Regions from separate parts of the Caecibacter sp. AF58-12pH5A genome, predicted to be linked through region 1. Evidence: riboswitches for the same ligand, from Rfam matches in the RefSeq annotation. Region 1 holds a riboswitch; each other region holds the start of a gene.

Evidence for each region. Region 1 has a riboswitch for S-adenosylmethionine ahead of PGX44_RS08460 (putative sulfate exporter family transporter). Riboswitches for the same ligand answer to the same signal wherever they lie in the genome.
Region 2: it holds a riboswitch for S-adenosylmethionine, as region 1 does, so the genes downstream of both, PGX44_RS02185 (MetQ/NlpA family ABC transporter substrate-binding protein) here and PGX44_RS08460 (putative sulfate exporter family transporter) in region 1, are expected to answer to the same signal.
Region 3: it holds a riboswitch for S-adenosylmethionine, as region 1 does, so the genes downstream of both, metK (methionine adenosyltransferase) here and PGX44_RS08460 (putative sulfate exporter family transporter) in region 1, are expected to answer to the same signal.

The regions. Positions count from the first base shown of each region.
Region 1 is NZ_JAQDBC010000017.1:1,668-12,428, forward strand. Features, by position in the region: gene PGX44_RS08445 (hypothetical protein) at 130-375, opposite strand; gene PGX44_RS08450 (DUF6198 family protein) at 1,030-1,197, opposite strand; gene PGX44_RS08455 (hypothetical protein) at 1,372-1,581, opposite strand; gene PGX44_RS08460 (putative sulfate exporter family transporter) at 1,642-3,120, opposite strand; SAM riboswitch class I at 3,214-3,320, opposite strand; gene rplS (50S ribosomal protein L19) at 4,758-5,099, opposite strand; gene PGX44_RS08470 (hypothetical protein) at 5,248-5,814, opposite strand; gene glyS (glycine--tRNA ligase subunit beta) at 5,980-8,028, opposite strand; gene glyQ (glycine--tRNA ligase subunit alpha) at 8,025-8,903, opposite strand; gene PGX44_RS08485 (hypothetical protein) at 9,649-10,761, shown strand, end outside.
Region 2 is NZ_JAQDBC010000002.1:199,449-210,209, reverse strand. Features, by position in the region: gene PGX44_RS02210 (PucR family transcriptional regulator) at 223-1,407, shown strand; gene PGX44_RS02205 (SGNH/GDSL hydrolase family protein) at 1,454-2,050, opposite strand; gene PGX44_RS02200 (tryptophan transporter) at 2,047-3,531, opposite strand; gene PGX44_RS02195 (energy-coupling factor transporter transmembrane component T family protein) at 3,545-4,228, opposite strand; gene PGX44_RS02190 (energy-coupling factor ABC transporter ATP-binding protein) at 4,228-5,040, opposite strand; T-box leader at 5,087-5,339, opposite strand; SAM riboswitch class I at 5,582-5,676, shown strand; gene PGX44_RS02185 (MetQ/NlpA family ABC transporter substrate-binding protein) at 5,771-6,604, shown strand; gene metF (methylenetetrahydrofolate reductase [NAD(P)H]) at 6,650-7,507, shown strand; gene PGX44_RS02175 (heavy-metal-associated domain-containing protein) at 7,625-7,891, shown strand; gene speC (ornithine decarboxylase) at 7,953-10,112, opposite strand; gene PGX44_RS02165 (MFS transporter) at 10,612-10,761, shown strand, end outside.
Region 3 is NZ_JAQDBC010000011.1:30,013-40,773, forward strand. Features, by position in the region: gene rsmA (16S rRNA (adenine(1518)-N(6)/adenine(1519)-N(6))-dimethyltransferase RsmA) at 1-562, shown strand, start outside; gene PGX44_RS06765 (YicC/YloC family endoribonuclease) at 706-1,581, shown strand; gene remA (extracellular matrix/biofilm regulator RemA) at 1,591-1,899, shown strand; gene gmk (guanylate kinase) at 1,904-2,521, shown strand; gene rpoZ (DNA-directed RNA polymerase subunit omega) at 2,535-2,744, shown strand; gene coaBC (bifunctional phosphopantothenoylcysteine decarboxylase/phosphopantothenate--cysteine ligase CoaBC) at 2,758-3,987, shown strand; SAM riboswitch class I at 4,067-4,171, shown strand; gene metK (methionine adenosyltransferase) at 4,260-5,450, shown strand; gene rpsU (30S ribosomal protein S21) at 5,604-5,783, shown strand; gene PGX44_RS06800 (GatB/YqeY domain-containing protein) at 5,810-6,262, shown strand; gene PGX44_RS06805 (type I glutamate--ammonia ligase) at 6,430-8,331, shown strand; gene PGX44_RS06810 (aminopeptidase) at 8,883-9,995, shown strand; gene PGX44_RS06815 (OPT family oligopeptide transporter) at 10,061-10,761, shown strand, end outside.

The DNA.
Region 1 (10,761 bases):
CTTTCTCCGCTGTGTGGAGAAAGCCTTTGTCGTGAATTTTTCTGTATCGGCCCCTATGAGCCCTATGGGTCCTCTCTCCCCCGCAAAGCGGGTACTCTCCCCGGACTAGCGCCGGGGAAAGCATTGCTTTCATGTATGGCTTTTGGGATAGAGTTCCAGGATGTTGTAGTAGTTCGGGATGTCTGAGATGGTGGCGCCGTTTCTTAGGGCTGTGAGGACTTCAATTTTTTCGTCTATTAGTTTTAGGCTGTTTGTGTCGAAGTATTGTTTGAGTGGCATGTCTGTGCATTGGAGCCAGAGGTCCATCATTTGGTACCACTTGATTTCTGTGATTGTGTCTTCTGGGGAAAAGGCTTCTTTGAGTTTTGCCATCATTTTTTGGACCATGTGTGTCCACCTGCCTTTATATAATACATATATAGTAATTATTTAATTGCGTGAGATCTGGGGCAAGCGATTGGGTTCAACCGTTTGTTCCTGCAATTCTATTATACCATAATAATTACTAAAGGATAGTTGTTATTGATTTTATTTAGAAATGTTAATGTATTCTTTAGATATATGCCGCGATAAAAAAAGGAAAAGCACCTGCGTGGGATGCAGGTGCTTGTTCCCCAGTAGAGGATTTTGTGTTGTCCTTTAGCTTAAAATTCAGTTCATAGAAAGAGGCTGACGAACTTCCATACATTTTCTTGCACGTGCTGCTGGTTTACTTCCCGTTCGTAGGCTTGAGCTGCACGCCTTCCCAGATTAGCATTTTTTGTGATGTAATGTTTTCAGCCTGTTTATAGTCCCTGTTTTCGCTTTTAGGACGAATACACAGATAAAATTAAGAAGTTGTCTTTGCCTGCGAACGCAAGTGGGTACTAGTTTCGTTCGCCTTTGTGAATCTCTAGTGTGGGGGGCACTAGGATACTAGTTCGTCAAAGACGGCTTCTTGTTCTCTTATTATAGCATAGGTTTTCTTCCTATTATTAAAATTAGATTATAATTCTATTAACTTTTTCACAAATTTCCCTGCTATTTGTTTTACTGATACGCCTTTTTCGGCAGGATAACCTGTTCCCATTGAGTAAATAGGCCATGATATACGCGAATGATATAGCCTACGAGGAAGGCTGCTACGATAGTGCCTTCGCGAACGCCGTTCAGTTTTCCCATGGTGACCAGGCACAGGGCGGCCGATATGGCGGTCATGGATATATTCATCGGCACAGTGCTAAGCAGCTGCCTATGTGGAAAAGATCAAAGCTAGGGAAGAAATGTTTTGATTGCCTGAAAATGTAAAAGGAGCCTATGCACTACGAGCTTCCCCCGAAGCTGGTGTGCACAGGCTCTTTTAAAATTCCTCGTTCTTTTCCCGGGTGAAGCTTAGATTACTTCAAAGGCCAGGATGAATGCGGCCATGAGGACGATGCCCGGGCCAAAGGAGTACGCGCAAAGTTTCTTTTCAATGGGCTGCAAGGGAAAGTATTCGTCTTCGTCCAGGTCCATTTCTGCGCGGTTCCGTTCTACGCTGATTTCGTTGTTCTGATGTTTATAATAATATTCGTCTGCTGTTGCTAAGCGTTCTGCTGCCATGTGTAATTCCCCCTCTAAAATCTACGATATGTTGATACTACGAAATGTGTCCCCTCTTGCTTAAACAGTTGGCGGTACGATGCCGTGATAGAAAATCCAGGAAATGATGAGGCCGACCCAGATGATGAAGCCTACGAGCGCAATGGCATAGACGCCGACGACGCGGCCCAGGCCTGCGTGCCAGAGCTTACGTACGTTGGTGACGAGGCCAATGGAGAAAAAGCAAAGGCCGAAGAAGATGCTGCGCAGGAGGTTGGCCTGGCCGGCGCCTGCTTTAGCTGCAGAGACGATGTCCGGGAAGACATAGCCGGCGGCAAACATGAGGACCAAGGCGGCAACGAAGCCGATGATGAATTTCGGGAAGCGTTCCCAAATTTCCCGTTTTGATACGTGTGCGCTACCGCCCTGAGCCGTGCGGCTGTTGAGGTGGTAGACGGACCAGACGACGGCGAGGATGAAGGACCAGACGCCGATGAAGACATCGATGAAGACCTTTGATGTTGTCGTGGCCATGAGGATCCAGCCTTCCTGGTAGTTCACGCCGTATTGCTGCAGGGCTGCGTTGCGGATCAGTGTGTCCGCAATGGCACCGGAGGCGACGGCACCGCCATCACTCTTGACGACCAGGCCGAGCCACGAGCCGGCTACCATAGGTTCTCCGGAAAGGAAGAAGGCTGCCGCAAAGGGCAGGACCAAAAGCTCTACGGCGACGAAAACGATAATGACGGAAGCCAGGATGGTCGGTACGATTTGCCGGACCCGGATTGCACTGCCTGTAGCAATGGCTGCGGCGACGCCGCAGATGGAAATGCCTGACGCCATCGGTGCTGCCCATTCAGGCGTAAAGTGAAAGAACTTACGGGCAATGAAGTAAACCACAGGCCAGTAAATGAGGTAGGCTTCGACGACGGCGCACATGCCACGGATGATGACCGTACTGGCCAGGCTCATGGCGCTGATGGTCTGGATGCCGATGTTCATGCCAAGGATGACGATGCCGGTCTTGATGTACCATTCCGGCTTGGCGGCGTCTGAAAGAAAACGGGAAATCTTAGGAAAGAAGTTGCCAATAATGAGTCCGGCTAAGAGAGCCACGACGAAGCCCAGTTCGCCCAAGCTCAAGGACCAGGGAATCTGGAAGGCTTCGCGCTTGTTCGGCGTAGCGGCCAAGTAGGCGTAGTTGCCAATAATGTTGGAAATAATAGTAATCCAGTAAATGACGGTCAGGCCGAGGGCGAATTTCTTTACTTTTGTCCCCATGAAGTAGGCCCCAATGGTCGTAACGGCTAAGACGAAAAGGTAGGCTGCCACTACGGAGCCCAGTCCGCCGAGCCAGGCAAATTCCCCCGAATTGGCCTTGACGGCTTGAAGCGGATCGATCCAGACGCCAAAGGATGGCACCCAGCCTAATACGTTAATACCTAAAATCTGGCTAGAGCCGAGTACGGATATAAATAACCCGAGCCACACGGCCCACCAATCTTCACTGCTTAAGAGGCTGGAACGATGCGCAGCCTCTGTATATGTCCCCTGTGCCATATACGAAAACACCCCTATCTTTTTATGATTGTTTGTAAAAAAAAGCGCACTACCCAGACAGATAGTACGCGCATATGCCATGCACTTAACCCCTACTCATCTGTCAGGTATTAGATCCTGCTGGAATTGGCACCTTCCTGCCCTCACAGGAGGTTGCCGCAGCGTCATAAGGCCAGTCCTTCAGCTGCTCTGGATGATTTGTGTGCAATTCAGTTTTGATACGGTTCTTGTTGTATCAGCACACTAGGAGCTACAACAACAACACATGATGTAATTTTTTACGTAAGTCATGATTAATACCCCTCTTCTGCCCCTCAGCAGAATTTTCTTTTTTGAATTGGTGAAGCAAACATTGCAATGTTTACGGTTATGGTACACTATGCGTTGCGTCTTGTCAAGAGGGATTTTAGAATAAAGTTCTAAAAGTTGAAACTTTTTTCACGTACTTCATAAAGGCCTATAATCAGGCTTTTTTATGACTAGCGACCTAGGAATAACAGCATTTAGCTTTCTGCAACGGTACAGGTATAGTTGTACAAATTTCTATCATGTCCGTGTGGGATATACATGTATTTCCCTATCTGAAAAAGAAAAAAACGCCCTCGTGAAGCGTGGCGTCGTTGTAATTCTATGAATGTGTTGCCCTTGCCACACGAAGAAAGGCCTCGCAGTTTCCGTCATTTCTAAAGGAATTGTCCTGCCGTAACACGAGCGATGAACTGCAGCGCATGACACGCAGGAAGATTTTCTGCGTATATTGCAGGAACGTGTCATTTTCCAGCGTAGTTGGATAAGGACAAGTCCGTGTACAAGGCGGATTGGGTGTTATGAAGGGCTGGCGTGAGAGCTTTTTTGGGAGTTCAATGGGCTGATGGGTGTGAGGAATTTTTGTTTTGCTTATGAAAAAGAGAAAATCGAGAGAATTTTTTAATCTGCTGAAAATACAAAAAGAGCCTATGCAGCAGTAGCTTTCTCCAAAGCCACCATACTGCATAGACTCCTTTTCTACAGTTTTTCCTATAGAGGTGCCTCTACCACAGTACCTTCCACTGAAGATGCTAGGTAGTTCAGTTCCTCATGTGTATTGTATCAATTTTTTTCGTAGGTTTCAAGGGATGTGGGCGTTATGGGTGCTTCGGTTTTCCGTCGATTAGTGATTAATTAACGTTATGGTTGTCCCGTTGGCTCCGGGCTTGAAATTCTTTCAAGCTCGGAGTGATTAGGCCGTAACGCCCGCACACGGGATCGGCTTAATGCGTGAAATTTTTTCACGCATTAAGTAGTGACGGCGTAACACGCGCACGGGATTGGCTCCATGCGTGAATTTTTTTCACGCATGGAGTAGTGACGGCGTAACGCCCGCACGGGGGCGTTACGCCTCTTTCCCCCATTACTTGCGCAACGGGTACCTTCCCCTTTTTGTCTATCCACGTTATGGTTGTACCGTTTCCCTCTCTCCCCCGAGGCTGCGCCTCGCGGACTCTCCCCGCTTTGTCTATCACCTTTATGGCGGCTCATTTCGCCTCTTCCCCACGAGGCTGCGCCTCGCGTACCTTCCCCCCAGGGAAGGCTATGCAAAACAGGAGCCCTTTTTTGAGGGCTCCTGTTTTCTGTTCTTGTAATAGGAAGTTCTGTTATTACCGACGTTCGCGGATACGGGCAGCTTTGCCTGTAAGGCCGCGCAGGTAATTCAGTTTTGCACGGCGAACAATGCCGCGGCGCGATACTTCGATTTTAGCCAGACGCGGGGAGTGTACCAGGAAGGTACGTTCTACGCCTACGCCGTAGGAAATACGACGTACTGTGAAGGTTTCGCGGACACCGCCGTTGTGACGGCCGATAACGACGCCTTCAAATACCTGGATACGTTCGCGGTTACCTTCGACGACCTTTACGTGTACCTTTACGGTATCGCCAGGGCGGAAGTCGGGGATGTCGTTGCGAAGCTGTTCATTTTCGAGTACGCTGATAATGTTCATTGTTTTTTCCTCCTCATAGGCATTCGTGCCCCGTCGGTATCACGTACATACCGATCGTCGGCTGGACAGAGGACTGCCTGAATTAACAATAGTATTATACTACGCTGGGAAGGCTTTTGCAAGCTCTTTTTTTATAACTTTTTCGTGCTTAGATGACGGCGCCACTGGGCGTGAAGCTTTGGCTCATGTGGAAAATGTCTTTCTGGTATTTCTTGGCGTTTTTAGCCGGGCAGACGAAGGAAAAGGCTACGTACGTATTGGTGTCCGGTACGAGGTAGAGTTCTTTGTAGAAGTACTTGTCGTCTTTGGTCCACGAAATGGTGTAGTGGTTGCCTGTCTTCTGGTTGATAGTGAGTTTCGGCGAGCCGTTGATACCTACGTCCATGTTGTACAGTTCGTCCAGGGTGAAGTTCATCTGGTTTTTGACGGCGTACGTCGAGACGACGACTTTGTCGTTCAGGTTCTGGAAATAGCAGCCATCTCCGCCTTCGTTGACGTCGGCCTTGTTGACGTATGTCGGGATGTCCAAGGCGTAGTGATAGGTGTCATTGATATAGCGGTAGTAGTTCATGTCCAGAGCCTGGTAGACCAGGACTTTATCGTAGCTTTCTTCGTTAGAGCTGTTCAGCAAACCGTAGGGAGTGTTGGCAGCAAAGGCTGTGGAAGATACGACGGCCAGTCCGGCCAGGAGAAGGGCCAATTTTTTACATTTCATTTGTAGAAATCTCCTTTCCTACTCTCTTTTGCACTAGGTTCAGATAAAAATAGATGCAGGCGTAATTCCTGCACCTATTTTTATCCTATTATAGCATATTTGAACGTAGTCTGTCAGGAATCGGGGGCAAGTGACACAGAACTGTTACATTGCGCCACTGGCAGGTTAGTTCAGTTTTTTGATATCTCCAATGGGACGGATGAGATCGAAGGTCCGTGTAAGGAGGTTCATGCGGTTCTGTTTGACAGCCGGATTTTCGTGCATGACGAGAACGTTGTCGAGGAAGTTGTTGATAGCCGGTACGCCTTTGGCCAGTTCCTGAATAGCACCGGCAATGTCATATACGGCATAGTGCTGGTGTACTGTGTTTTCCAGGGCGGTTACAGCGGCATAGAGGGCTTTTTCTTCTTCTGTTTCAAAGAGGTTCGGGTCTACGTCTGTGTCTTCGGCGTCTTTGATCATGTTGCCTACGCGCGTGAAGGCCTGGAGCAGGTCTTCCTGGCTGCGGATGTCAGCAGCGATGAGGGCGTCAGCCCGTTTGGCTGCTTCAGCGGCGTTGAGCGTGTCCGAAGCGAGGACGCAGTCGATGATGTGGTAATCCATGTCTTCGTCCTGGAAGATATTTTTCAGACGGAGCGTGAAGTAGTCTGTGAGCTGGTCGATGACCGTGGCGCGTTTGTCTGCTTCTGTATCGAGGAGGCTCAGGATGTAGGCGAATACTTCCTGCAGGTTCAGGTTCCAGCCGGCTTCCATGAGGATGTGCAGGCTGCCGATGGTCTGACGGCGCAGGGCGAAGGGGTCCTGCGAGCCCGTCGGGATGAGGCCCAGGCTGAAGGAGCCTGTAATCGTATCGAGCTTGTCGGCAAGGCCGAGGATTTTCCCAAGGGTCGTCTGCGGCAGGTCGTCACCGGCAAAGCGCGGCAGATACTGTTCATAGATGGCCGTAGCGATTTCCGGTTTTTCGCCGTCAATCTTGGCGTATTCACAGCCCATGACGCCTTGGAGTTCCGTGAATTCGGCAACCATCTGGGTCAGGAGATCTGTCTTAGCCAAGGCGGAGACGCGTTTCAGGTCTTCATCTTCTACGCCGAGGTCGAGCTTGTGATTAAGGAATACGGTAATAGCCGAGAGGCGTTCTGCTTTGTCCTTGAGCGTGCCTAAGCCGTCCTGGAAGACAATGCGCTGCAGGTCGCCGACGCGGTCGCTGAGTTTCTTTTTCTTATCTTCTTCAAAGAAGAATTTGGCATCGTCCAAACGGGCGCGGAGTACGCGTTCGTTGCCGTGCTGTACCGTTTCCAGATGATAGTCGTCGCCGTTGCGGACGGTGAGGAAGAGGTTCATGAGGTTACCAGCTTTGTCGTGCATAGGGAAATAGCGCTGATGGTCTTTCATCGGTGTAATGATGGCAGCTTCCGGGAGCTGGAGGAATTCTTTATCGAATTCACCGCACAGGGCTGTCGGATATTCGACGAGGAAGATAACTTCTTCCAGGAGGTCTTCGTCCATCATGATGGTGCCGCCTTTTTCGTCAGCCAAGCGCTGGAAACCGGCGAGGATCATCTGTTTCCGTTCTTCCGGATCGACGATGAGGAAATGTTCCCGGGCTGTATCGACATAGGCAGCCATGGACGGGATTTCAAAGTCGCCCGTACCGAGGAAACGGTGGCCCCGGCTGATTTTGCCACTCTGGACATTGGCAATGGAGAACGGAATGACGTCTGTGCCAAAGAGAGCAACGAGCCAGCGCAGGGGGCGTACAAAGTGGACGGTCTGGGAGCCCCAGATCATGCTCTTTGGGAAGCTCAGGGAAAGGATGATGTCTTTGAGGATATCCGGCAGGAGACCGGCTGTTTCAGCGCCGATGGTGGTGACGTTGGCATAGACGTAGCCATCTTCTACGACGAGGTCTTCGACGGCGATCTTCTGGCCGCGGGCAAAGCCCTGGGCAGCCTTGGTCGGTTTGCCTTCGGCATCGAAAGCGATTTTGACGGAAGGTCCTTTATTTTTAGCCGATACGTCGGCCTGTTTTTCCGCTACGCCGGCAACGAGGAGGGCAATACGGCGCGGTGTGCCGAGGGAGCGGATGGATGTATAGGTAATATTGGCGGCATCCAGTTTCTTGGCAGCCAGGTCTTTGACTTGGCTGAGAATGGATGGCATATAATGGGCAGGGATTTCTTCCGTGCCGATTTCCAGCAATATGTCTTTACTCATTTGTTTTCCTCCTTCAGCATTGGGAATCCTAATTTTTCGCGCTGTTCGAGATAAGCGCGGGCGCAGGCACGGGACAGGTTGCGGACGCGGCCAATGAAGGCGGCACGTTCGCTGACGCTGATGGCGCCGCGGGCGTCGAGCAGGTTGAAGGTGTGCGAGCATTTGAGGGCATAGTCATAGGCCGGCAGTACGAAGCCTGCTTCGATAGTGCGCATGGCTTCGGCTTCATAGAGGTCGAAAAGGTGGAACAGGAGCTTGGCGTCGCTGACTTCAAAGGCGTAGGAAGACTGTTCGAATTCGTTCTGATGGAAAATGTCGCCGTAGGTTACGCCGTCGGTCCATTCGAGGTCATAGACATTGTCTACGCCCTGGATGTACATGGCCAGACGTTCCATGCCGTATGTGATTTCCGAGGAAACGGGATGAACGTCGATGCCGCCGACCTGCTGGAAGTATGTGAACTGTGTGACTTCCATGCCGTCGAGCCAGACTTCCCAGCCCAGGCCCCAGGCGCCGAGGGTCGGCGATTCCCAGTTATCTTCAACGAAACGGATGTCGTGTTCTTTTAAATTGATGCCCAGTACTTCGAGGCTCTGCAGGTAGAGTTCCTGGATGTTATCCGGGCTCGGTTTGCAGATGACCTGGAACTGATGGTGCTGATAGAGACGGTTCGGGTTGTCGCCATAGCGGCCGTCAGCAGGACGACGGGACGGTTCGACATAGGCTACGTGCCACGGTTCCGGTCCCAGGGTACGAAGGAAGGTGGCCGGATTCATCGTGCCGGCACCTTTTTCTACATCATACGGTTCCTGTATGATGCAGCCCTGGGAGGACCAAAACTTCTTCAAAGCGAAGCTCATTTGCTGAAAATTCATGGATTATTCCCTCCTAATAATAAAAAAAGTCCCTGTAACATCGTAGTGATGTTACAGGGACGAGTAAACACCCGCGGTTCCACCCTGATTGGCCTAAAGGGCCCGCTCAGTTCAGGCGGCCATACACACCCAAAGGGGCTTCCTGCCGCAGCCTCAGGAAGGCCTTCGGCAACCGTTGGCAGGCTTGCACTATCCCTGTCTCGCTGCATGGTGGCTGTCTACTCTTTTCCGTCATGGGCTTTGTTTCATGCCGTTAATGGTATCACAAGATTGGGAGACTGTCAATAAATTCGCGCGGTGCTGGGGACTTTGTCTAATGGATTGAGAGTTCTGTAATTATGTTGTTATACGGCGCAACGCCCGCACAGGGATTGGCTCCAGGATTGAATTCTTCAATCATTGAGTAGTGACGGCGCAACGCCCGCACGGGGATTGGCTCCAGGATTGAATTCTTCAATCCTGGAGTAGTGACGGCGCAACGCCCGCACGGGGATTGGCTCCAGGATTGAATTCTTCAATCCTGGAGTAGTGACGGCGCAACGCCCGCACGGGGGCGTTGCGTCTCTATCGAGCGCTTCGCGCCCACTTTTCCCCCGGGGAAAGCTTGGGAAAGCTTTTTTCCAATTTCTTACAGTCTTTGCACTTTTGTTATACATTTCTCCTTTATACTTGGGGCAAATGAAAGATGTGCTTGCAGGTGCATGACCTGTGTTGGCATGTTCTCTCAACTCATAAGGAGGATTCTATGATGGATGAACATAATGGTGTTTCACGGCGTGGCTTTTTGAAGTTGGCAGCAGGGTCTGCTTTGGGGGCGGCTATTTTGTCGGTTCCCGCTTTATCTTTGGCCAGTGAGTTGACTGGTGGTGCAGCGACGGTGAAACGGAAGCTTGTTCCGGTGACGTTGAAGGGGTTGCCTCGTGATGCGATGGCAGCGGCTAAGGCTTCGACGCTGGTATATGATTCCTTCTCTTCGATTATTTCTATGAGCCAGAAAATTTCTGACGCCGGCTTGCGCAGTGCTGTGTTGAAGCTGCTCAACGATCCGACGCCGACGTTTATGGCCAATTACCCTGGCCAGAGTGCTATTTCCCGGCTTTACAGCCAGCTGGCCAGTGCCGGCCTGATCGATACGTCTAAGATCGATGTAGCCCATCTCCTGCCGCCGTATAACGGCAGCGTCCAGCCCTTTCGCACGGCGCCTGGCAGCGGCTACGGCAGCCATCACTCCTATCCTGGTGGCTTGGCTACGCACGTGGGCGTCAATATGCACATTACGTCGTATATTTGCGATACGTATAAAGAAGTCTTTGGCTACGATGTCCACCGCGATGTGGCCCTGGCTGGCCAGGCCATGCACGATATCTGTAAGCCTTTCGTCTTTCAGTGGCAGCCGGACGGAGCCTCCCTGAAGGAATACACCATTGCCGGACAAGGTGCGCATCACGTCATTTCTCTGGCCGAAACGATTTACCGCGGCTTCCCGCCTGAAGTTGTCGTAGCCCAGGCCTGTGCCCACGGTGCACCGTCGTCGCCGAAGGAAGAAGAAGCAGTCGTCGGCTGGCTTCGCGCCGCTGCTATGATGGCACAAAAGGATCCTGTCGATTACGGCCTCATTAACGGCATGGGCGGTCTCCCGGCACCGCATCATCAGGAAGGCTACATCGTCCACCTGGGCGACCACGACTGGGTTCTCTCCGTACCGGCAGCACAGAAATCGGTCGTTCTCTTGAAAACCATTGCCCGCGAAAAATACGGCATGTCCGAAAGTGACCTCAACGGTGCCCTCTTCAACCATTTCCGCAACTACGTAGGGGCCCAGCTTTCCTTCATGTTCCTCAACTTCCTCGAAGCTGAA
Region 2 (10,761 bases), on a different contig from region 1:
TTTATAACGCTCATTTTTTTAGTACAATAGCGATTTGTTGTTAATAAATATAAAAATTCCTCCTCATTTTATAGAAAATACTATTCAATCATTTAAATTCTCTTCTATTTTTTTGAAAAATATCGTGAGATTGGCGAAGTAATGTTGTTATATTATGAATTTCCCAGTATACTTTATTTAATCTAATTTGTATTTTAGTCTAATGTACAGGAGGTGATACTGTTGAAATTAACAGTTTTAGACATTCTCCATTATCCGGAATTTTCCGGTCTCCACCTGCTAGCCGGTGCCGGCGGCGTTTCCAACCAGGTTTCTTCTTGTGGCATTTTAGATTATGAATACGACAAAACGCTGAAAAACAAATATACCAAGCTGAGCTTTATTCCCAATCAGCTGATTTTGTCCAGTTTGCAATATGCCAAGGAGGCCCCGGGCTGTCTGATTGATGCCATCCGCTTGCTGCATCACAAACAGTGCAGCTGCCTGGTCATTAAAAATGTGTACGGTTTGCCTTTAGCGCCGCATATCCTGCGCTATGCCGATTCTGCCAATTTTCCTATTATCGTCATCCGCAGTTCCGAACAGTATTTTGAACGGATCATCGTCAACGTGTATAAACGGCTCCAAAGTCTGCACGATTTCGACAAATTTGAGCAGCTTGTCGCTACCATTCTCACCCTGCCCGAACACGATCCCCGACAAAAGGAGTTGCAGCTGGAAATCAACCCGTGTTTGCAGCCCGATATTTTTTGTATGTATTTCCGTGCCCTCCATCCCGTATCGGCCGATGAATACCAAAAACTGGAAGAAACGGCGACAGCAGCAAATCTCTTAACATCCTACAGCACATTGCTGCGCTATAAAAACGGCTTTATATATATACATTCATCATATAACTTTAAAAACGCCAAAGCCAGTGACCTGGCAACGGAAATCCTTACAGGTCCCTTACGGGCCTGCGCCGGGGCATATTGTATTGGCGTCAGCTCTATTCACTACAGGGAACGGAAAATCAAGCTGTGCCTGGAAGAGGCCATTTACAGCAGCTACTTTGCAGCACCTGACCAGGGTCTTTTCAGGACCTATGAATCGTTAGGTATTAACAGCATCTTGCTGCCCTATTGCCGTGAACCGGCTATGCAGCATTTCGCCAATACCATCCTCAATCCGTTACGCGACTATGATTCGGAAAATCATACGTCCCTTTTAGAAACAGCCGCAGCCTTTATCCGCGCCGGCGGCAGCATTGCCGTTACGGCCGAAGAGCTGCAACAGCATCCCAATACGATCCGTTACCGGCTCAAACAAATAGGCTCCCTCTTAGACCTGGATGCCTTCCGGCCGGAAGGCTACGAAATGCTCTCCCTGGCCTTACGCATAGACCAATGCAGCCACATCGAACTATAATGACAAAAACCTCCCTGGCAGCTGTTGCCAAGGAGGTTTTCTTAGCTTACGAATCAGTAAGAAATTGACTGCGTTCGAGGACAGTTCTGGCTGTCTGCGCCATGAGGGCATAGCCGGCCGGGCTGGGATGTACGCCATCGACATAGAGAGACAGGCTGCCGTTTTCCTTTCGTGCATCGCGAAGGGTTGCGTAGAAATCGAATACGCAGAGCTGTTGCTGCCGGCACTCAGTTAGGAGCCACTGGCGATAGGCCGTAAGCTGGTCATTATGCCAGGCAACGGCATCTCTTTCTTGCCAGCCATAGGCGGCGCTTTCCGGCAGTGTCAGTGGCGGAATACCTACATAGACGGGGTTCCCCTGGGCCTCAAGCCGTTTTATCATATCTCTCATATGCTGCTGCGTCTGCTCCATAGGACTATCGAGGAGGATGTCATTGGAGCCGCCCATAAGAAAGAACGCATCATAGGCAGTCAGCGCCATCGCTTTCAGGCGCTGCAGCATACCGGCCGTCGTATCACCACACAGGCCTTCATTCTGGCACTGTACGTGGCCAGAGCGGCTTAAGAGCGTGAGCCAGCGGTCCTGTGCGGCTACGCCATAGCCAAAGGTCAGGCTGTCACCCAGGCACAAGAGGCGCTTCACGACCGCTCCTGCGGCAACAGCTGCCGTACAGCAGCAACTGCCGTTTCAGAAGAAAGCCACGGTGCCGTAAACTGGCAGCCGGCCCGTTCCAAATCAAGCTGGCAGGCAAAGATTTTCGGCACGGCACTGGCGTAGACATTCTTTTCATACATATAACGCAGGGTTTCTTCTACGCTGCCGTCACAAAGGATATGACCGTGATCGATGAGAACCAGCCGGTTGGCGAAGGGCAAGGCCGCTTCCAGCGAATGCTCTACGACGACGATCGTATGGCCATATTGTACGTTGAGGTCGTGAATGAGTTCGTAAAAATCACGGGTTCCTTCCGGATCGAGGGCTGATGTCGGTTCGTCAAAGACGAGGATTTCCGGACTGGTCGCCAAGACACTGGCAATAACCAGCCGTTGCCGCTGGCCGCCAGATAACTTGCTGAGCTGGCGCTGCCGATATTCCGTCATGTGTACCTTTTCCAGCGATTCCGTAATGGCCGCATCAATCTGTTCCGGTGCCACGCCCTGATTTTCCAGGCTAAAGGCAATTTCTTCTTCAACGGTCATGGCCACGAGCTGGCTGTCATAGTCATCGAGCATGGCGCCGACCTTATTGGCCAGCTTGGAAATCGTCGTCTGCGTCGTTGCCTGGCCTTCTACGTAGACCATGCCTTTCATGACGCCGCCAAAATAATGGGGAATGGCACCGGTCAGGGCCATGCAGAGAGAGCTCTTGCCGCTGCCGCTTTCGCCGGTAATGACCAGAAAATCGCCGGGCTGGATGGCCAGCGTCACGTCATTGAGGACAGGCACCTTCTGTTTGTTATGGATATACGAAAGATGTTCCATCGAGACGATTCCCGCTTGTGTCGGTTTTAAGTCGTAGCCGCTGTGATCGGAGGTCACGCTCTGTTCTTCCAGCGAATCGATAATACCACGGGAGGCAAAGAGGCGGAGCGCCGGGAAATACATGAGCGGCGTTACGACGGCATTTAAGAGGCCGATGACGAACACCAGGGGCAGCATGCCCGTGAAATATACGATATTCGGAAGCCCCATGGCAAATTTCAGGATGGTGACGAAAATGCCACCGCTCATGCAGGTTGCCGCAAGGCCCGTCAGGACAGGCAAACAGGAATGGCCCTTGAAGCGGATGAAGGCCAGGTTCTTGACGATGAGTGTACACGTCAGGGCCCCTGCCGGTTCACTGATCAGGTTGCCATAGGGAAAGCCCGATTTAGACGTCAAGACGTTGACCAGCGCGGCAACGAGGCCAATGCCCAGGGACTGGGTGTACGAAGGCTTGGTCAGGCAAATGGCGACACAATACGTAGCAATGGTCCAGTTCGGCGTAATACCGGCTACACTCGGCGACACGAGGTGCAAAATCGTACCGATTGCCAGCATGAGCGTCGTAATCGTAATCCAGCGGAACTGCCCGCCTTGGCGGTGGTGAAATTCTAACGATGCAATATCTGTGATTTGTTTCATCCTGAGTTCCTCCTTAGACGAGATCGTGCATGCGCAGGTAAATGACGCCGATGCTCAGCAGCACAAAAAGCAGCAAGACCAGGTAATCGCAGCCGCGTAGCCGGACATTGCTCATAAAGCTGCGCGTATCGCTGTTGAAGCCCCGCAGCTCCAGGCTTAAGGCCATCGTTTCCGAACGGCCCAGGGATTTAAGCATAAGCGGCTGAATGACGCTCATGTAATTCAGTATCTTTCTAAAGATGTTTCCTTTGGTAGAAAAGCCACGGCACGCTTGTGCTTCCTGCACGGCATGGCTTTCGGCGATGAAGTCCGGTACAAAGCGCAGGGCAGCCGTGAACATGAAGGCGTATTCATAGGGTACGCGGATCTGTTTAACGAGGGCAGCTGTCAAATCCTGCAAACGGGTCGTCGTTAAAAGGATAATAAAGACAATCGTCATAGCCAGCATACGCAGGCCTGTCACATACGCCGATTCCAGCGAGCCGCCGCCGATGAGCTGGACAACGGCCAGGAACACGGCAAACACGGCCAGGCTCAAAACGGCCTTGCTCGTACTCTTAAAATTACCGCACAGCGCCAACAGGCACAATTCAATGACTACCAGCACCGCCAGCGGCACGGGCGTATGGATGACGAGAGCCCAGAAAGAGAAGGCTGCCGTGCCAATCAGTTTCGTTACAGGTACAAAACGCTGCATCATTTTTGGCCTCCTAGTTTCTGCAGCATAGCTGCCGTAAAATCCTTCATGGACTTGCAATAAGGCAGGCCCGGTACGGACAGGGACAAGGTAACGGAATCGGGCCGGCTAAGACCCAGATCATAGAGATCATCCCGCTTGGTAAAGAGCTCTTCCGGTGTGCCGTCAAAGGCCTTCGTATGATGGCCAATGACCAGGACGCGGTGACAGTATTCGGCGAAAATATCCATGTCGTGGCTGATGATGAGGACCGTCAGTCCTTGACGGTTCAATTTGGTCAAGAGCTGCATGAGGTCTTCCTTATCGGCACTGTCCTGACCACTCGTCGGTTCATCGAGAATGAGATACTGCGTGTGCATGGCAATGGCAGAGGCAATGGCAACGCGCTGTTTTTCGCCACGGTTTAAATTAGGCGGATAGGCATCGGCCAGGTCCGACAGGCCCGTCTGTTCCAGTGCTGCTTGTACAGAGGCTTCAATTTCATCAGCCTGACGGCCAAACTGCTGTGGCCCATAGGCGACTTCATCCCGTACGGTCGGGCGAAACATCTGCCGTTCCGGCCGCTGGAACACATAGCCAATGAAAGCACTGCGCCGGGACGCATCGTCTTCATTGATAATTTTGCCATCATAGCGGATTTCACCGGAAACGGGCTTTTCCAGGCCCATGAGCAGCCGCGTCACCGTCGTTTTGCCACAACCGTTACGGCCGCCTAAGCCAATGAACTCACCGGCACCTATTTCTACATTCATATGTTCCAGAATAGGAGTCCCATTCCCATAACGAAAACAGACATCCCGCATTTCTAACATAGGTCTTCTCTCCTTTTTACGACAATAAAAAAACCTTCCATCCCCTGACAGGGACGAAAGGTTGAATCTTCCGCGGTACCACCCACATTGGCTCGTACGAGCCCAGCTCTGCATGTACAGCATAACGCGATACACGGTTCTTTGATAGCGGTGGAACTACACCGTCGAACCCTACTGGTTACCGTTCAGGCCGCATCTCCCGAATCCATTCCATCTGCTGACCTAGGGCCGAACTTTCACTACCATCGGCTCGCTGTACCTGTCGTTGCACATGTACTCGTTTCGTTCATCGATACTTACTCATATAGTTTACTTGTAATTATACGTTCTTTTCCCGTAAAGTCAAGGGCATAGGCAGGAAAGCCCGTCAGCCCGGGCATGTGTCGTGCCGGATTTCGCATATAAGTATTCCTATTTATATATTTTTGTCATATCATTTTTCTTATATTGACAAATTTTCTCTACATGATACAATCAATATCAACAATTTCATTAGCAGTGGCTTCTATACGATTGACTTGTACAGATGAGCTTCATTGCGCTTTTATCCAGAGTGGTGGAGGGACTGGCCCTATGAAACCCGGCAACCGATTACACGGTGCCAATTCCTGCGGAAGCAATTCCGATAGATAAAGAAAACGCAGACTCTTTCTCTCTCGGGAAAGGGTCTTTTTCTTTTCTATCCGAATCGATTCATTATATATTCCATAATCAAGGAGGCCTAACGTATATGAAAAAACTACACATTTTTACACTGGCTGCAGCCACGATGCTCTTATCCTTTTCCGTTCTCTTAAGCGGCTGTGGCGGTGATAAGCCTACAGGCGGTCACGAGGTTTCACACAACACTAAGATCACCGTCGGTGCCACGCCGGTACCGCATGGGGAAATTCTGGCACAGATCAAACCACTCTTAGCCGCAAAGGGGATTGACCTCAACGTCGTCGAATTCACCGATTATGTCAAGCCTAACCTGGCTTTAAATGACAAGGAAATCGATGCCAACTTCTTCCAGCACCAGCCCTACATGGACAAATTCAATGCCGAACATGGCACCAACCTCGTAGCCCTGTGCAAGGTACACATCGAACCGATGGGCATTTATTCCAAAAAGATTACCAGCCTGGATCAGCTGCCGGACGGTGCCAAGGTAGCCATTCCCAATGACCCGACCAATGGCGGCCGGGCGCTCCTGATCTTGCAAAAGGCTGGCCTCATCAGCCTCAAAGATGGCGGCAGCATCTCTTCTACCGTCCAGGACATTGTCAAAAATGACAAACACCTGCAGTTCGTCGAACTGGAAGCCGCTCAGATTCCCCGTTCACTGGAAGACGTAGACATTGCCCTGATCAATACGAACTTCGCCCTCGAAGCCGGTCTCAATCCGCTGAAGGACGCTCTCTTTATCGAAGATAAGGACTCGCCCTATGCCAACATTCTGGCCGTCCGGGCAGGCGATGAAAATCGTCCGGAAATCAAAGAGCTCCAGCAAGCCCTGCAATCACCGGAAGTAAAGAAATTCATCGAAGATAAGTATCAGGGCGCCATCCTCGCCAGCTTCTAACGCCTAACCCAGTCAGACTATACCAAAAAAAAGGAAGCCTATGTTATGAAAACCTGTGATCTCTTTGCCAAAAAAACTGTCTTTTCCTTTGAAGTCTTTCCGCCAAAAAAGGACATGCCTGTAGAAACGGTTTTTCCTACCCTCACGGAGCTAAGCAAGCTGTCGCCTGATTTTATCAGCGTCACCTGCGGTGCCGGCGGCCAGGGCGGAACACGGACCGTAGAGGTAGCCAGCCGCATCAAAAAGCTGGGCTGCGAAACAGCGGCCCACTTGCCGTGCATCAACTTGGACCAAAACGATGTCCGCTCTATTTTGCAGGAATTAAAAAAGGAAGGCATTGAAAATATCCTTGCTCTGCGCGGTGACCGCACGCCGGACATTGAGCCAAAACACGATTTTGCCCACGCCAGCGATCTCATTTCCTTCATCCGCCAGGAGACCGGCGACGACTTCAATATCATCGGCGCCTGCTATCCCGAAGGCCACCAGGCAGCCAAAAATTTGCAGGCCGATATTGACGCCCTGAAGATCAAAGTAGAGGCCGGGGCGAGCGAGCTCATTTCCCAGCTCTTCTTTGATAACGCGTGCTTTTATTCCTTCCTGGAAAAAAAGGAAAAGGCCGGCATTCACGTTCCTATCGAAGCAGGCATCATGCCCGTGACGAACAAAAAGCAAATTGAACGCATGGTTACTCTCTGCGGTGCTTCCTTGCCCCTTAAGTTCCAAAAGATTCTGACCAAATACGGCCACGACAACATTGCCTTGCGCGATGCAGGCATTGCCTATGCCATCGATCAGATTGTCGATCTCTTGGCTAATGGCGTCGACGGCGTACACATTTATACGATGAACAGCCCTTACGTAGCGGAACGCATTACGTCCGCCGTCAAGACACTGCTCTAAGTGTCACCTTCCTAAGCCCCCTGCCACGCAGCAGGGGGCTTACTTGTTTTTCCCTTATGGCTCTTGTATAATACAATTAGAATAACATTCATTATCATATTCTAGGAGGCGTTTTACGTGGGATTCTTCAGTAATTTATTCGGTGGCTCTCCGGAAGGGCAGGAAAAGTTTGTATATATTCAAGGCATGATGTGCCAAAACTGTGCTGAGCATGTAACAGAAGCCTTGCTGGCCGTTCCAGGCGTTCTAAAAGTGAATGTCAATTTGCCACGCGGGCGGGCTACGTTGCGCGTTACCGGTGACGTCGTAGAAAAAGATCTTTTAAAGGCCGTAGTCAACGCCGGCTATGGCGTCAGCAAAATCACAGAGCAAACGGAAGACTAAAAAAAGCAGGGAGCCGCCTGATTGGCGGTTCTCTGCTTTTTATATACCAGCGGCAATGCGCTTATTCTTTCAGCACGTAGCCATAGGCGCGGACACGGCCGTCGTCTTCATGTTCCAAATACACGCCTTGAATTTCCATGGCAAACCCCGGCAGGGCATTGAGGCTTTCCTCGAGGGCCAGGAAATACTGGACAGCTGTCGGGGACCAGCGTTCACCCGGCACGACACACAGCACGCCCGGCGGGTATGGCAAGGCCCCTTCAAGGGCAATGCGGCCTTCGATTTCCGCAATCGGCACCAGTTCCCGCTGGCCCCGGATAAAGGCGTAATGTGCATCTTGCGGACGCATAGCGTATTCCGGTAAAAACTCACGGCGGAAAAGCTTTTTCTGCAAGTCTTTTACATTGCGGTCCTTGAAGAAATCATGCATCTCCTGGCACAGCTGGCGCAGCGTATAGCCTGTATAACGGCCGGGATAGTGGTTATACACGCCGAGCAGTACTTCTTCCATCGGCACGTTATTGTCGACAAAGCGTTCGAAGCGGACGAGCTGGCTCGTCAAAAAGCGCAGTTTATCTTTATTTTCTGCCGGCGTCAGCAAAAAGAGAATCGAGTTCAAATCGCATTTTTCCGGAATAACGCCGTTGCCACGCAAATACGTAGCCAAAATATTGGCGTGAATGCCAAAGTTTTCGTACTCCCCTGTTTCCGCATCAATCCCGGGCGTCGTCAAGAGCAGCTTACACGGGTCTACACGGTACTGGTTGGGACCATAGCCTTCAAAGGCATGCCATTTGGCCCCCGGTTCGAAGGTAAAGTAATCAATATCATCAGCCATAGATTCCGTATCACCACGCTGCCAAAGGCGGTCGTGTACCATTGGCGCTACGAAGGGACGGATATAATGACAGCGCCGCAGGATATCCTTACGCGCATCAATACCCATCTTGACACAATCGCGCCACATTTTCCGGCCTGCATCGCCGGCATGAATTTTGGCATTCACGTCAAGGGACGCAAAGAGCGGGTAAAAGGGACTCGTCGTGGCCTGCTCCATAAAGGCATTGTTAATCGTTTTATGGTTTACGTAACGGTCCTGTTCGTGAATATGGCTGTCTTTCTTGTGAATCTGCGAGGTCTGGGAAAAGCCGGCCTGCTGCTTGTGGACAGACTGGACTACGAAGATTCCCAGATCACCAGGCTGTAAATCGAGGAGCAGCGGACTGCTGTCCTTGAGCATGGGAATGAACTGTTCATAGCCCACCCAGGCAGAATCAAAGAGAATGTAATCGCACAGGTGACCAATACGGTCGACAACGTAGCGCGCGTTGTAGAGTGTGCCGTCGTACGTGCCGAGCTGGATCACAGCCAGGCGGAACGGCCGTTCCTGCTTGGCCTTTTCCGGATCCCGTTCGGCTGCGAGCTGACGCAAGTAGGTTTCATCGAAGCAGTGGGCATCGATACCGCCAATAAAGCCGTAGGGGTTACGGGCCGTTTCCAGATATACAGGCGTAGCACCGGCCTGGATAAGGGCGCCGATGGCCACGGATTTATGGTTATTGCGGTCATATAAGACCAGATCTCCCGGTGTCAGCAGGGCATTCGTAACGACGCGGTTGGACGCAGACGAACCGTTAAGCACGAAATAGGTCTTATCTGCATGGAATACTTTCGCAGCAAAATCCTGGGAGTCCAAAGCAGGTCCTTCATGAATGAGCAAATCCCCCAAGGTGACATCGGCATTGCAGATATCAGATTGGAAGATATGGGGACCAAAGAAGTCGTACAGATAGCGGCCGGCCGGATGCTTTTTAAAAAAGGCCCCGTCCTGATGGCCCGGGCAGTCAAAGGGATTATTCTTTTCACTGACATACTCTACGAGTTCCCCAAAAAAGGGTGGCAGTACATTCTGTTCATAATTGCCGGCCAGGCGTTCTGCCGTTTCAATACAGCGGCTCTTATTGACAACCTCCTCCGAAAGGACGACGTCGACCTTATCCAAATACTGGGAAGGCAGCTTTTCGCCACTCGGCATGATTACCATAATGGGCACACCAAACCCCGTTGCATCGATCGTATCGATATAATCAAAATCCTGATCCGAAAGGACGGCAACGGCAACATCTGTAAAATCGGTTTTTTCGACAGGCACGATTTCCCGGTCACTGTCAACAAAATAGTACTGTACGTCAAAGCTGTACGCAATCTTCATGTGTTTCATATGCTTTTACTCCTATCCTCTTCCTTTTCTTACGGCCTCTTTCTTGCCGGACAATGGCTCCGGCAAAGAAACTTGGCCTTTTTATATAATTCTTTCCCTATGAAAACACGGAAAGCACCGCGGCATTAGAACCCTGCCTGTGCGGATAGCCTTATTTTATGCTTTACCCGTTAGAATGACAAGCCTTTTCTGCCTTCCTTTTTTTTATTTTTCCATGAGATTCCATAGATTCAGCCCGGTCGTTCGTTCCTTTATGGCCGCCACTTATTCCTTAAAGTAAAAAGATAGACCATATTATGAATTTAATGTATTATTTACAGTTAATACTAGTATATTAATAGCTATTATGCATTAATTAAGTTAAAATAAATAATAGCCTTTCCCCTATCTATTGTATAAAATGAATACGACGAGTATATCAATGTACGCGTAGGTGTCTCTCTTACTACCTATGTGAATAATAGAACAACCATTTTTTTCCTGAGAAAGGACTATGACTATGCAACAATTACAGAAAAAAACAAAAAAGCGCTGGTTTATACTTTCGCTGCTTTTCGTCCTTACAGCTATCAATTACCTGGACCGGACGAATATGGCCGTCGCCGCTTCCAGTATGAGTCAGGAATTGGAATTTAACGCCGCCACGATG
Region 3 (10,761 bases), on a different contig from region 1:
TCACGGCGATATTTTGAAGACAGATATTGCCGGGCTCATGGGCCATAAACCCTTTAAGGTCTGCGCCAATTTGCCTTATTACATTACGACGCCGATTATCATGACGCTGCTCGAAGAACGGCTGCCTATGGAACGGCTCGTCGTCATGGTGCAAAAGGAAGTGGCCGAACGCATGACTGCAAGCCCGGGCAGCCGCATTTATGGGGCCCTTTCTGTAGCCGTACAGTATTACACACAGCCGGAAATCATCTTTGAAATTCCGCCCAAGGCCTTTATGCCGGCGCCGGAAGTCACGTCGGCCGTGGTGTGCCTGGACGTGCGCAAGGAACCGCCCGTTTCCGTCATAGAAGAAAAACGCTTTTTCCAGGTTGTCAAGGCGGCCTTTTCCCAGCGCCGCAAGACCTTTGCCAATACCCTCAAGGCTGCCGGCGTCAGCAAGGACGGCGTTGCCGCTATTCTGGCCGATTGCGGCATTGAAGGCTCGCGGCGGGGCGAAACGTTCTCGTTGGACGAATTCGCTGCCATTGCCGATGCGTGGACGCGGTACAACAAAAAGCAGTAAGCCTCATAAGAGAAACAAGAGGCATTCTTTTTCACGTATGGCGACAAAAGTCGGCGTATGGACTAGAAAAAGAGCGCTATTTGCCGTATAATAAAGCATTGAGTAAGAACACGAACAAAAGGAGGTCGTAAATTGTGCGAAGTATGACCGGTTTTGGCGCTGGCACGGCGAGCAATGGTACCTTATCGGTGACTATTGAAATGCGTTCCGTTAATCAGCGCTTTTTGGAATTGAATATCCGTATGCCTCATGCCTATTTGGCGCTCGAAGACGTCATCCGCAAGGGCATCAAGGACGTACTGCTTCGCGGCAAAGTCGATGTCTTTGTCACGGTTCAGGAACTGGAAACCCAGGCTCCGCAAGTGCGTATTGATTATGCGGCTCTCGCTGCCTGCCGTCAGGCAGTAGCCGAAGCGAAGGATAAACTCTTTGATCACGAACCGCCGCGCTTATCGGAAATCATTTCCCTGAATTCCGATTGGTTCATTCAGGAACAGCCCGTCGTCGATATCGATGCCTGTCGTCCCATTTTTGAAGAAAGCCTGCAAAAGGCACTGGAAGGCATGACGGCCATGCGCGAAGCAGAAGGCAAACAGATCAGTATCGATCTCTTGCGCCGTGCGGCTAAGATGTCGGAGCTCATCGAATCCATTGCCAGCCGCCGCGATAGTATTTTACGGCAGTATGAAGAACGGCTGCGCCGGCGCATTGTTTCTCTCTTTGAAAAAGCGTCCAGCGTGCCGGATCAGGACCGCCTTCTCGAAGAAGTAGCTATTTATGCTGACAAAGTCGATTTTACGGAAGAAATCGTCCGTTTCCGCAGCCACGTCGTCCAGTTAAAGGGCTTTTTGGAAGAACACGACGCCGTAGGGCGGAAGCTCGATTTTCTCATTCAGGAAATGAACCGTGAAACGAATACCATCGGTTCCAAGGCCCAGGACCTGGCCGTAACGGAAGCGGTCCTGCAGCTGAAAAACGAAATTGAAAAGATTCGTGAACAGGTACAAAACATAGAGTAGGTGAGCCATATGAATTTCAACCTGCTGAATATCGGTTTTGGCAATATGGTCATGGGTGAAAAGGTCGTAGCGATTATCAGCCCCGAATCGGCGCCGATTAAGCGCCTCATGCAGGAAGCACGGGAACGGAATACGCTCATCGACGCCACCTTTGGCCGCAAGACCCGGTCTGTCCTCATTATGGACAACAGCCAGGTCATACTCTCGGCCCTGCAGCCGGAAACCATTGCCCATCGCATTGTGCCTGTCGGCGAGGATGCAGTGGCAGACACTGAGATAGAAATAGAGGAACTGCAGGATGAAGAAGAAAGGAAGTAATAGTATGCAAGATCCCGGATTGCTCATCGTCGTATCGGGCCCGTCAGGTGCCGGTAAAGGAACGGTCTGTGACGCCCTGCGCCAGAGCTTTCCCCAAATAGAGTACTCCATTTCCATGACTACCCGTGATCCCCGGCCGGGAGAAACGGACGGCGTGAATTATTTCTTTACAGATAATCCCCATTTTGAAGAGCTGCTCGCAGAAGATGCCTTTCTCGAACACGCCAAGGTCTATGACCACTACTACGGTACACCGAAGAAATACGTCTTTGACCAGCTCGAAAAGGGCCACCACGTGATGCTGGAAATCGACATCCAAGGGGCTATGCAGGTACGCCAGCGCTATCCCCAGGCCTTGTTGATTTACATTGTACCGCCGAGCATGGACGTACTAGCCAACCGTCTGCGCAGCCGTCATACGGATGCAGAAGAAACCATTTGCGGCCGTTTGGCCAAAGCCAGTGACGAGCTGGCGTGGATTGAAAAATACGATTACCTCATCGTCAACGACGACCTGCAGGTCGCCATTGACCAGGCCTCGGCCATTTTGACGGCCGAAGCACTGAAGACGTCGCGTAATGCCCAAAAGATTGCGACTGTCCGAGATTTATACAAAAAATAGGAGAGATGCCATTATGTTGATTAAACCGACCCTCGAATCGCTCATGAAACACGTAGACAGCAAATATACCCTCGTTACCCTGGCTGCTAAACGGGCACGCCAGCTCGTAGACGGTGACGAACCCCTCGTAGACGTAGAAACGACGAAAGTCGTCTCCATTGCGATGGAAGAAATCGATCAGGGCAAGATTACCTACGAAGCGCCGAAATCGGGCATCAAATAAGGAGGGCTCTGCCATGCTTCTGGAACACAAACGAATTGTCCTCGGCATTACCGGCGGCATTTCGGCCTTTAAGGCAGCCCAGATTGCCAGCCTCCTAGGTCACCGCGGCGCAGAGGTCAAGTGCATCATGACGGAAAGCGCGACAAAATTCATTACGCCCCTGACACTGCGCAACATAACGGGCAATCCTGTGGCGGTTCACATGTTTGACGAAGTCCAGGAATTCAACGTAGAACACATCGCCTTGGCTCGCTGGGCCGACCTCTTTGTCGTCGCGCCGGCTACGGCCAACGTCCTGGGCAAGGTCGCAGGCGGCATTGCCGATGATATGCTGACAACGACGATTATGGCTACGAAGGCACCGGTGCTCTTTGTGCCGGCTATGAACAGCAATATGTACCTCAATCCTATCGTGCAGGAAAATATGGCTAAATTGAAGAAATTTGGCTACCATATTATGGAACCGGCCAGCGGCCATTTGGCCTGTGGCATTATTGGCGTAGGCCGTCTGCCTGAACCGGAAGCCATCGTCGACCAGATTGAACTGGTGGCTTGCATGGGTACGGCTCTCAAGGGCCGCAAGGTCATCGTTACGGCCGGTGGTACGCGGGAACCGATCGATCCGGTCCGCTTTATTGGCAACCATTCCAGCGGCCGCATGGGCTTTGCCATTGCCAAGGCTGCCGTCCTGGCTGGCGCCGATGTAACATTGATCTGTGGCTCTACAGATAACCTGACGACACCGGCCGGTGTAAGCCGCCGTATTGACGTGAACAGCACGCGGGACATGAAAGAAGCTGTCGATGCCTACTATGACGACTGCGATCTGGTCGTTAAGGCAGCGGCTGTGGCGGACTACCGTTCGGCTGCGCCGGCTAAGGATAAAATCAAGAAAAACGACGACGTATTGACGATCAACCTGGAAAAGAACCCGGACATTCTCTATGGCCTGGGCCAGCGCAAGACGCACCAGGTCCTCGTCGGCTTTGCTGCAGAAACGACGAACGTCCTCGCCTATGGCCAGGGTAAGCTGAAAAAGAAGAACCTGGATATGCTCGTTGCCAACGACGTCAGCGTCAAGGGTGCAGGCTTCCAAGGCGATACGAACATTGGCACGCTTCTCTTCCCAGATGGTACGATGGAAGAGCTGCAGCAAATGACCAAGTTCGAACTGGCTGAAATTATCGTCGACCGGGCTGCCAAGCTCGTTGCTGCTAAATGTGCAGCTCAGGAAGACAAATAGAGGCGTTTACTTTTTTAATGCGAAGTACTTGCATTTTAGTCCTCTTTCGTTTATACTAATACAAGTCAAACAGAATATAGTTCCATCAAGAGACGGCGGAGGGATTGGCCCTGTGATGCCGCAGCAACCTTCATACACGTGAAAGGTGCTAAATCCAACAGTAGCAACTACTGGAAGATGGGTGTGTAAAAGCCCCTCTTTTGAGGGGCTTTTTTTTACGGAACTACATGAACACTGACAGCATATAGAGTACTTAAAGGAGGAACCACCAAATGGCTAAAGACCGCGAATTCTTTACATCTGAATCCGTTACCGAAGGTCATCCCGACAAGATGGCCGACCAGATTTCCGACAGCATTCTCGACGCAATTCTGGCTAAAGACAAAAACGCCCGCGTAGCGTGCGAAACCCTCGTTACGACCGGCATGGTACATGTCGTAGGGGAAATTTCTACGACCTGCTACGTCGATATTCCGCACATCGTCCGCGAAACGATCCGCGACATTGGCTACACCCGCGCAAAGTATGGTTTTGACTGCGATACGTGCGGCATCCTTGTCTCCCTGGACGAACAGTCTTCCGATATTGCCATGGGCGTAGACGAAGCACTGGAAGCTAAAGAAGGGGAAAAGGATAAATTCGATACGATCGGTGCCGGTGACCAGGGCATGATGTTTGGCTATGCTTCGAACGAAACACCGGAATACATGCCGTTGCCTATTTCCTTGGCACACCGCCTGGCACGCCGCCTGGCACAGGTACGTAAAGACGGCACACTGCCGTACCTTCGTCCCGATGGCAAGACGCAGGTAACCGTAGAATACGAAGATGGCAAACCGGTCCGCATCGATACGATTGTCATTTCGGCACAGCACAGCCCGGAAGTAACACGGGAACAGATCGAAAAGGATCTCCTCGAACACGTCATTAAACCGATTCTGCCGGAAGGCCTCTTCGATGAAAAGACGAAGCTCTACATCAACCCGACAGGCCGTTTCGTTATCGGCGGCCCGCAGGGCGACTCGGGCCTGACAGGCCGCAAGATCATCGTCGATACGTACGGTGGCATGGCCCGTCATGGCGGCGGCTGCTTCTCCGGTAAGGATCCCACAAAGGTTGACCGTTCGGCAGCCTATGCAGCCCGTTACGTAGCGAAAAACATCGTCGCTGCCGGCCTGGCTGACAAAGTAGAAATCCAGCTCGCTTATGCCATCGGCGTAGCCCGCCCGGTTTCCATTCACGTAGAAACCTTTGGCACTGGCAAAGTGGAAAACGATGTCATTACCAAATTGATCAACAAACACTTCGACCTGCGTCCGGCCGGCATCATTGAAATGCTCGACCTGCAGCGCCCGATTTATCGCCAGACTGCTGCCTATGGCCACTTCGGCCGTACAGACGTCGATCTGCCTTGGGAAAAGACGGATAAAGCCGACGTCCTGCGTCAGGAAGCAGGCTTATAATAGGGAAGGAATGGCTCTTTTACGGGGCTGTACCAGCTATGACTTGTCATTATACCTGCATTAACAGATTGACAAAAATGCTCTTTTTGGGTATAATTTCAATGTGTGCAGTAAAGCACTCCCTAACATACATTTTGGAGGGAGGGATAGAGAATGGCAGAAATCAAAGTTGGTAAAAATGAATCTTTGGACAGCGCACTGCGCCGCTTCAAGCGTTCTTGCCAAAAAGCAGGTGTTCTTTCCGAAGTTCGGAAGCGCGAACATTACGAAAAACCGAGCGTACGTAGAAAGAAGAAATCTGAAGCAGCACGGAAACGGAAGTATAGAGCATAATCGTCAAACGTAAGAAGGGTGATACAATGTCTCTGAAAGACCAACTGCTTCAAGACATGAAAGAAGCAATGAAGGCCAAAGAAGCCGGTAAGACACAGCTTTCTGTCATCCGTATGGTACGGAGTTCCATCCGTAATACGGAAATCGACGGGAAATGCGTCCTCGACGACGCCGGCGTTGGTGTGGTCATTGCGAAAGAAATGAAACAGCGTAAAGAATCGCTGGCTGAATTTGAAAAAGCCGGCCGTAGCGACCTCATCGAACAGACGCAGGCTGAAATCGCCGTACTGGAAAAGTACATGCCGAAACAGCTTACACCTGAAGAAGTTGCACAGATTGTCCGTAATGCCATTAGCGGCCAGGACGTAGCAAGCCTTAAACTGGGCGATGTAATGAAACTGGTCATGCCACAGGTAAAGGGCAAGGCAGACGGCAAGCTCGTTTCGCAGACCGTCAAGGAAATCTTACAAGGCAAATAGTGTGTTTATCATAAATATCTATTGACAAATCCACTGATTGATTGTAATATTGTACCATGATTTACAAAACAAAATAAGTCATGCACCAAACAAAGTCAAAGAAGACTTCGCACCTCTGTTTAGCAGGGGTGAGAAGTCTTTTTTTTCAATTAAGGAGGAAATCAGGTATGGTAAAAGAAGATTTAGTTTATGTTATTCCTGCAGGTCAGTATGGCAAAGAAGGCGTTTTGGCTCTTCTCGAACAGCATCCGGAAATCAAATTCGTTTCCCTCGTAGGTGTCGACCTGGCTGGGAATGACACAGATGAAAAGATTCCTATCTCGACATTCTTTGAAGATTATGATGACTTCTTCAACGCTACAGCTTTCCAGACCGACGGTTCCTCTGTTGTACTGCCTGGCATTGCGACGCTGTCCAATGCCCGCGTAGATATCAAAGCCGATCCGGGCGTAAACTGGTTCATTGACTATAACTACGACAACATTGACGAACACACAGGCAAACCGACCGGTACCCTGCGTATTCCGAGCTTCCTGCGCCATGCTACGGGCTATATCGATTCCCGTTCCATCCTGCGCAATACACTGAATTATGTAAACGACGAACTGATCCAGATCGTTAAAAAATATGGCGTCAACGGCCTGACCATCAATACAGATGACATTGAAAAGATCGTCTTCACGACGGCTACGGAATTGGAATTCTGGGTTAAGAGCCCGAGCCAGGACGTAGCAACGCGCCGCCTGTCCGTTTCCCAGAAGCTTCAGGAACAGTACTGGCAGCGTACACACGGCGTCGTTCGTACGGCTTTGGAACAGTCCGTAGAACGCCTCCGTCAGTACGGTCTTGAACCGGAAATGGGCCACAAAGAAGTTGGCGGTATCAAAGCCCAGATCGATGATTCCGGTAACCTCATTTACGTTCTCGAACAGCTGGAAATCGACTGGAAATACACAGGCGATCCTGTCCAGACGGCTGATAACGAAATCCTCGCCCGCGTCATCGTCCGCGAAGTATTCCGTGAAAACGGCCTCGAAGTTACCTTCCAGGCTAAACCGATTCATGGCGTTGCCGGCAGTGGTGAACACACGCATATCGGCATCGGTGCCATCATGAAAAATGGCAAATTCGTCAACCTCTACAACCCGGACGACATGAAGAAGGATTTCCTCTCGAGCCTCGGCTACGGCGCTATCATGGGTATCCTGAAACACTACGAAGTCATCAACCCGTTTGTTTCTTCTACCAATGATGCCCTGAACCGCTTGAAACTGGGCTTTGAAGCTCCTGTTTGCATCGTTACGGCACTGGGCGGTGATACACCGGACGTACAGACACGTAACCGCTCCGTCCTCATCGGCCTCATCCGCAATACGAAGAAACCGGCTGCTACGCGTTTCGAACTGCGTGCTCCCAATGCCTTCACCAATACGTATATTGCCATTTCCCTGGTCTATATGGCAGCTCTCGACGGTATCCGTTATGCCTTGTCCAGCGGCAAGACACCGGATGCTCTGTGCGCAGAATTGTCCAAGAAACCGGGCGAACCTGCAGATTACCTCGAAAAAGACCGGGCCTATCGCAGTGAAGTCGACGTCTTCGAAGCCTTTACAGCAGAAGAACGGGATGCCATGTTCGGCAAAGCTCCGAAGACCGTTTGGGAAAACTTCAAGGCTCTCGATGAATACCCGGAAAAAGTGGCAGAACTGGCTTGCGGCGCCTTCGAAAAACGTTTCGTAGACTCCTTCAAGGCTGGCGCACTGAAACGTTGGGCACTGGAATTGCAGTACCGCATCATTCCGGAAAACCTGCACACAGTCATCGAATGCAAACCGCTCCATACAGAAGCTGACACGAACCCCCTCGAAGTAGAACGCTGGACTGTCATCAACTCCTTGCGTACCGAATTGGGCCGTGACACAGAAAAGAGTCTGTCCATCTTCACGAAGATCAAAAAAGCCCTGGCTGCTGGAGATTACGACACAGCATCGGATCTCATGATCATCATGAGCGAAAAGATGGATGTCCTGAACGACCTCTATTATGAATACAGCCACAACGCATTCTAATAACTAGAACGCATCATACAGCGGGACGGTATACCGTTTCGAAAAGCATAAAAAGATTTCTGATCCCTTTGGGTCGGAAATCTTTTTTGCGTTATAGAAAAATTAGTTAATAGAATTAATCAAACGTGTTGCTTGTGACGTCATAACTTTATATTACTTAAATTCATCGTTAAAATAAAGTAAAACGTTAAACGTCCTTCTAGATTTGACGCTCATTCATTTCAGTGATAGCATGGTTGCATGAGACCATTGCGGACTAGAAAAATCTATCATTGCCAGGGCTTTTATTTTTTTGCGCAAAACACCGTATTGTTTTGTTTTGCCAAGCTCATACAGTAGGAAACTGTTCCTTTTCGTTCGTGTATGGCAGGAATTCAGCTATGGAGGTGATGTAATTCGGGGGAAGACGCCGCCAGGCGCAGCCGTCGTGTCTTTTTTGCGTGCCGGGAACATGCAGAAGGGGACAAAGGGGTAGGGCTGGCCAGAGAAAGTATTGAATTTCTTATATAACGTATAGAAGTTACTACTTTTTTATAGGAGGCGTTTGTACAATGGATCCAAGAATTCATACTCTTGCAAAAAACTTAATCACCTATTCGGTTCATCTGCAAAAAGGAGAAAAGCTGCTCATCGAAGTCTTCGATGAAGGACTGCCTTTGGCGAAAGCGCTTGTAGAGGAAGCGTATAAAGCCGGTGGCCTGCCTTTCATCAGCTTCAAGAATATGCAGCTTGAACGGGCTCTTTATCAGGGGGCTACGCAGGAATCGTTTGACTATATGGCTAAGTGGGAAGCTGCCCGCATGAGCGATGTAGATGCGTATATTGCCGTCCGCGCCTATAGTAATACGGCCGAACTGGCGGACGTACCGGACGACAAGATGAGCCTCTACCAGACCTATTTCAACAACCCTGTACACATGAAGATCCGTCTGCCCAAGACGAAATGGTGTGTACTCCGCTATCCGAACCAGTCTATGGCCCAGCTGGCCAACATGAGCCTCGAAGCCTTTGAAGATTTCTACTTCAACGTGTGCAACCTTGATTACGGCAAGATGGAAGCAGCTATGAAACCGCTCGTCGACCTCATGAACCGTACAGATAAGGTACATATCGTAGGGCCCGGTACGGACCTCACGTTCTCCATCAAAGGTATCCCGGCTGTAACGTGCTCAGGCCGCATGAACATTCCCGATGGGGAAGTGTACACCGCGCCGGTGAAGGATTCCGTCAACGGCTATTTGACGTACAACACGCCGAGCCTGCAGAACGGTACGACCTTTGAAAACATTCACTTTGAATTTAAAGATGGCAAGATCATCAAAGCCGAAGCGAACGACACGACCAAGCTCAACGCCATCCTCGATACGGATGAAGGGGCCCGCTATATTGGCGAATTTTCCTTTGGTATGAACCCGTACGTAACCTTCCCTATGAAGGATACGCTCTTTGACGAAAAAATCAAAGGCAGCTTCCACTTTACAGCCGGCAATGCCTATGACGATGCTTTTAACGGCAACCGTTCCGCTATTCATTGGGATCTCATTTGCCGCCAAGGTGCCGATTGCGGCGGCGGTGAAATCTGGCTCGACGACGTACTCGTCCGCAAAGACGGTATCTTTGTCCTGCCTGAACTTCAGGGCCTGAATCCGGAAAACTTGAAATAAGCGGACTGCAGGCCGTTCCTCATGCCGGGCGTCCTGCTGAAATATAACTACTGGAGGTTGTTTGCATGTCAGAGCACGAAACGCGACCGGCGGAAGAGTACAATCCGCCCATGTCGCCTTATAAAGAGTATCAGGAAATCAACGCCTACGTCGTAGGCTGGGGTATGTTTTTTGCTGCCCTCTTCGCCTTGGCCGTCGGCTACCTGAGCTTGAAAATCGGCCAGACCGTCGACGCCTTTGCGCCTGTATCGGTCTTGGCAATGGGCATGGCCGTTCTTTTTAAGCGCAAAAACGCTTTTCCTGAAACGGTTCATATCCAGGCCATTGCCAGTGCCGGTACGAACATTCTGGGCGGTACGATGTTTATCCTGCCGGCCCTCTTCATCTTGCATATTTACGGCGTTTCCTACTGGGAAATGGTCACGCCGATCGTCTTAGGCAGTATCCTCGGCGTCTTCCTGGCGACTATGTTCCGCCGCTATTTTGTCGAAGAAATGGACAAGGCCTATCCCTTCCCATCCGGCCGGGCTGCGGCGCAGGTGTTGGCCTGCAATGAAGGCGGTGCGGCTAAGCTCATGGTTCTCAGCGGCTTTATCGCCATGTGCTACGATTTCGTCCTCAATTCCCTGGGCTGGTGGAAAGAAGTCATTACGACGACGACCTTCCAGTGGGGCACAGCCCTGGCCGACAAGCATAAGCTCGTCTTCAGCCTCGATAACGACGCGGCGCTCTTGGGGATTGGCTATTTTACGGGTCTGCGCTATGC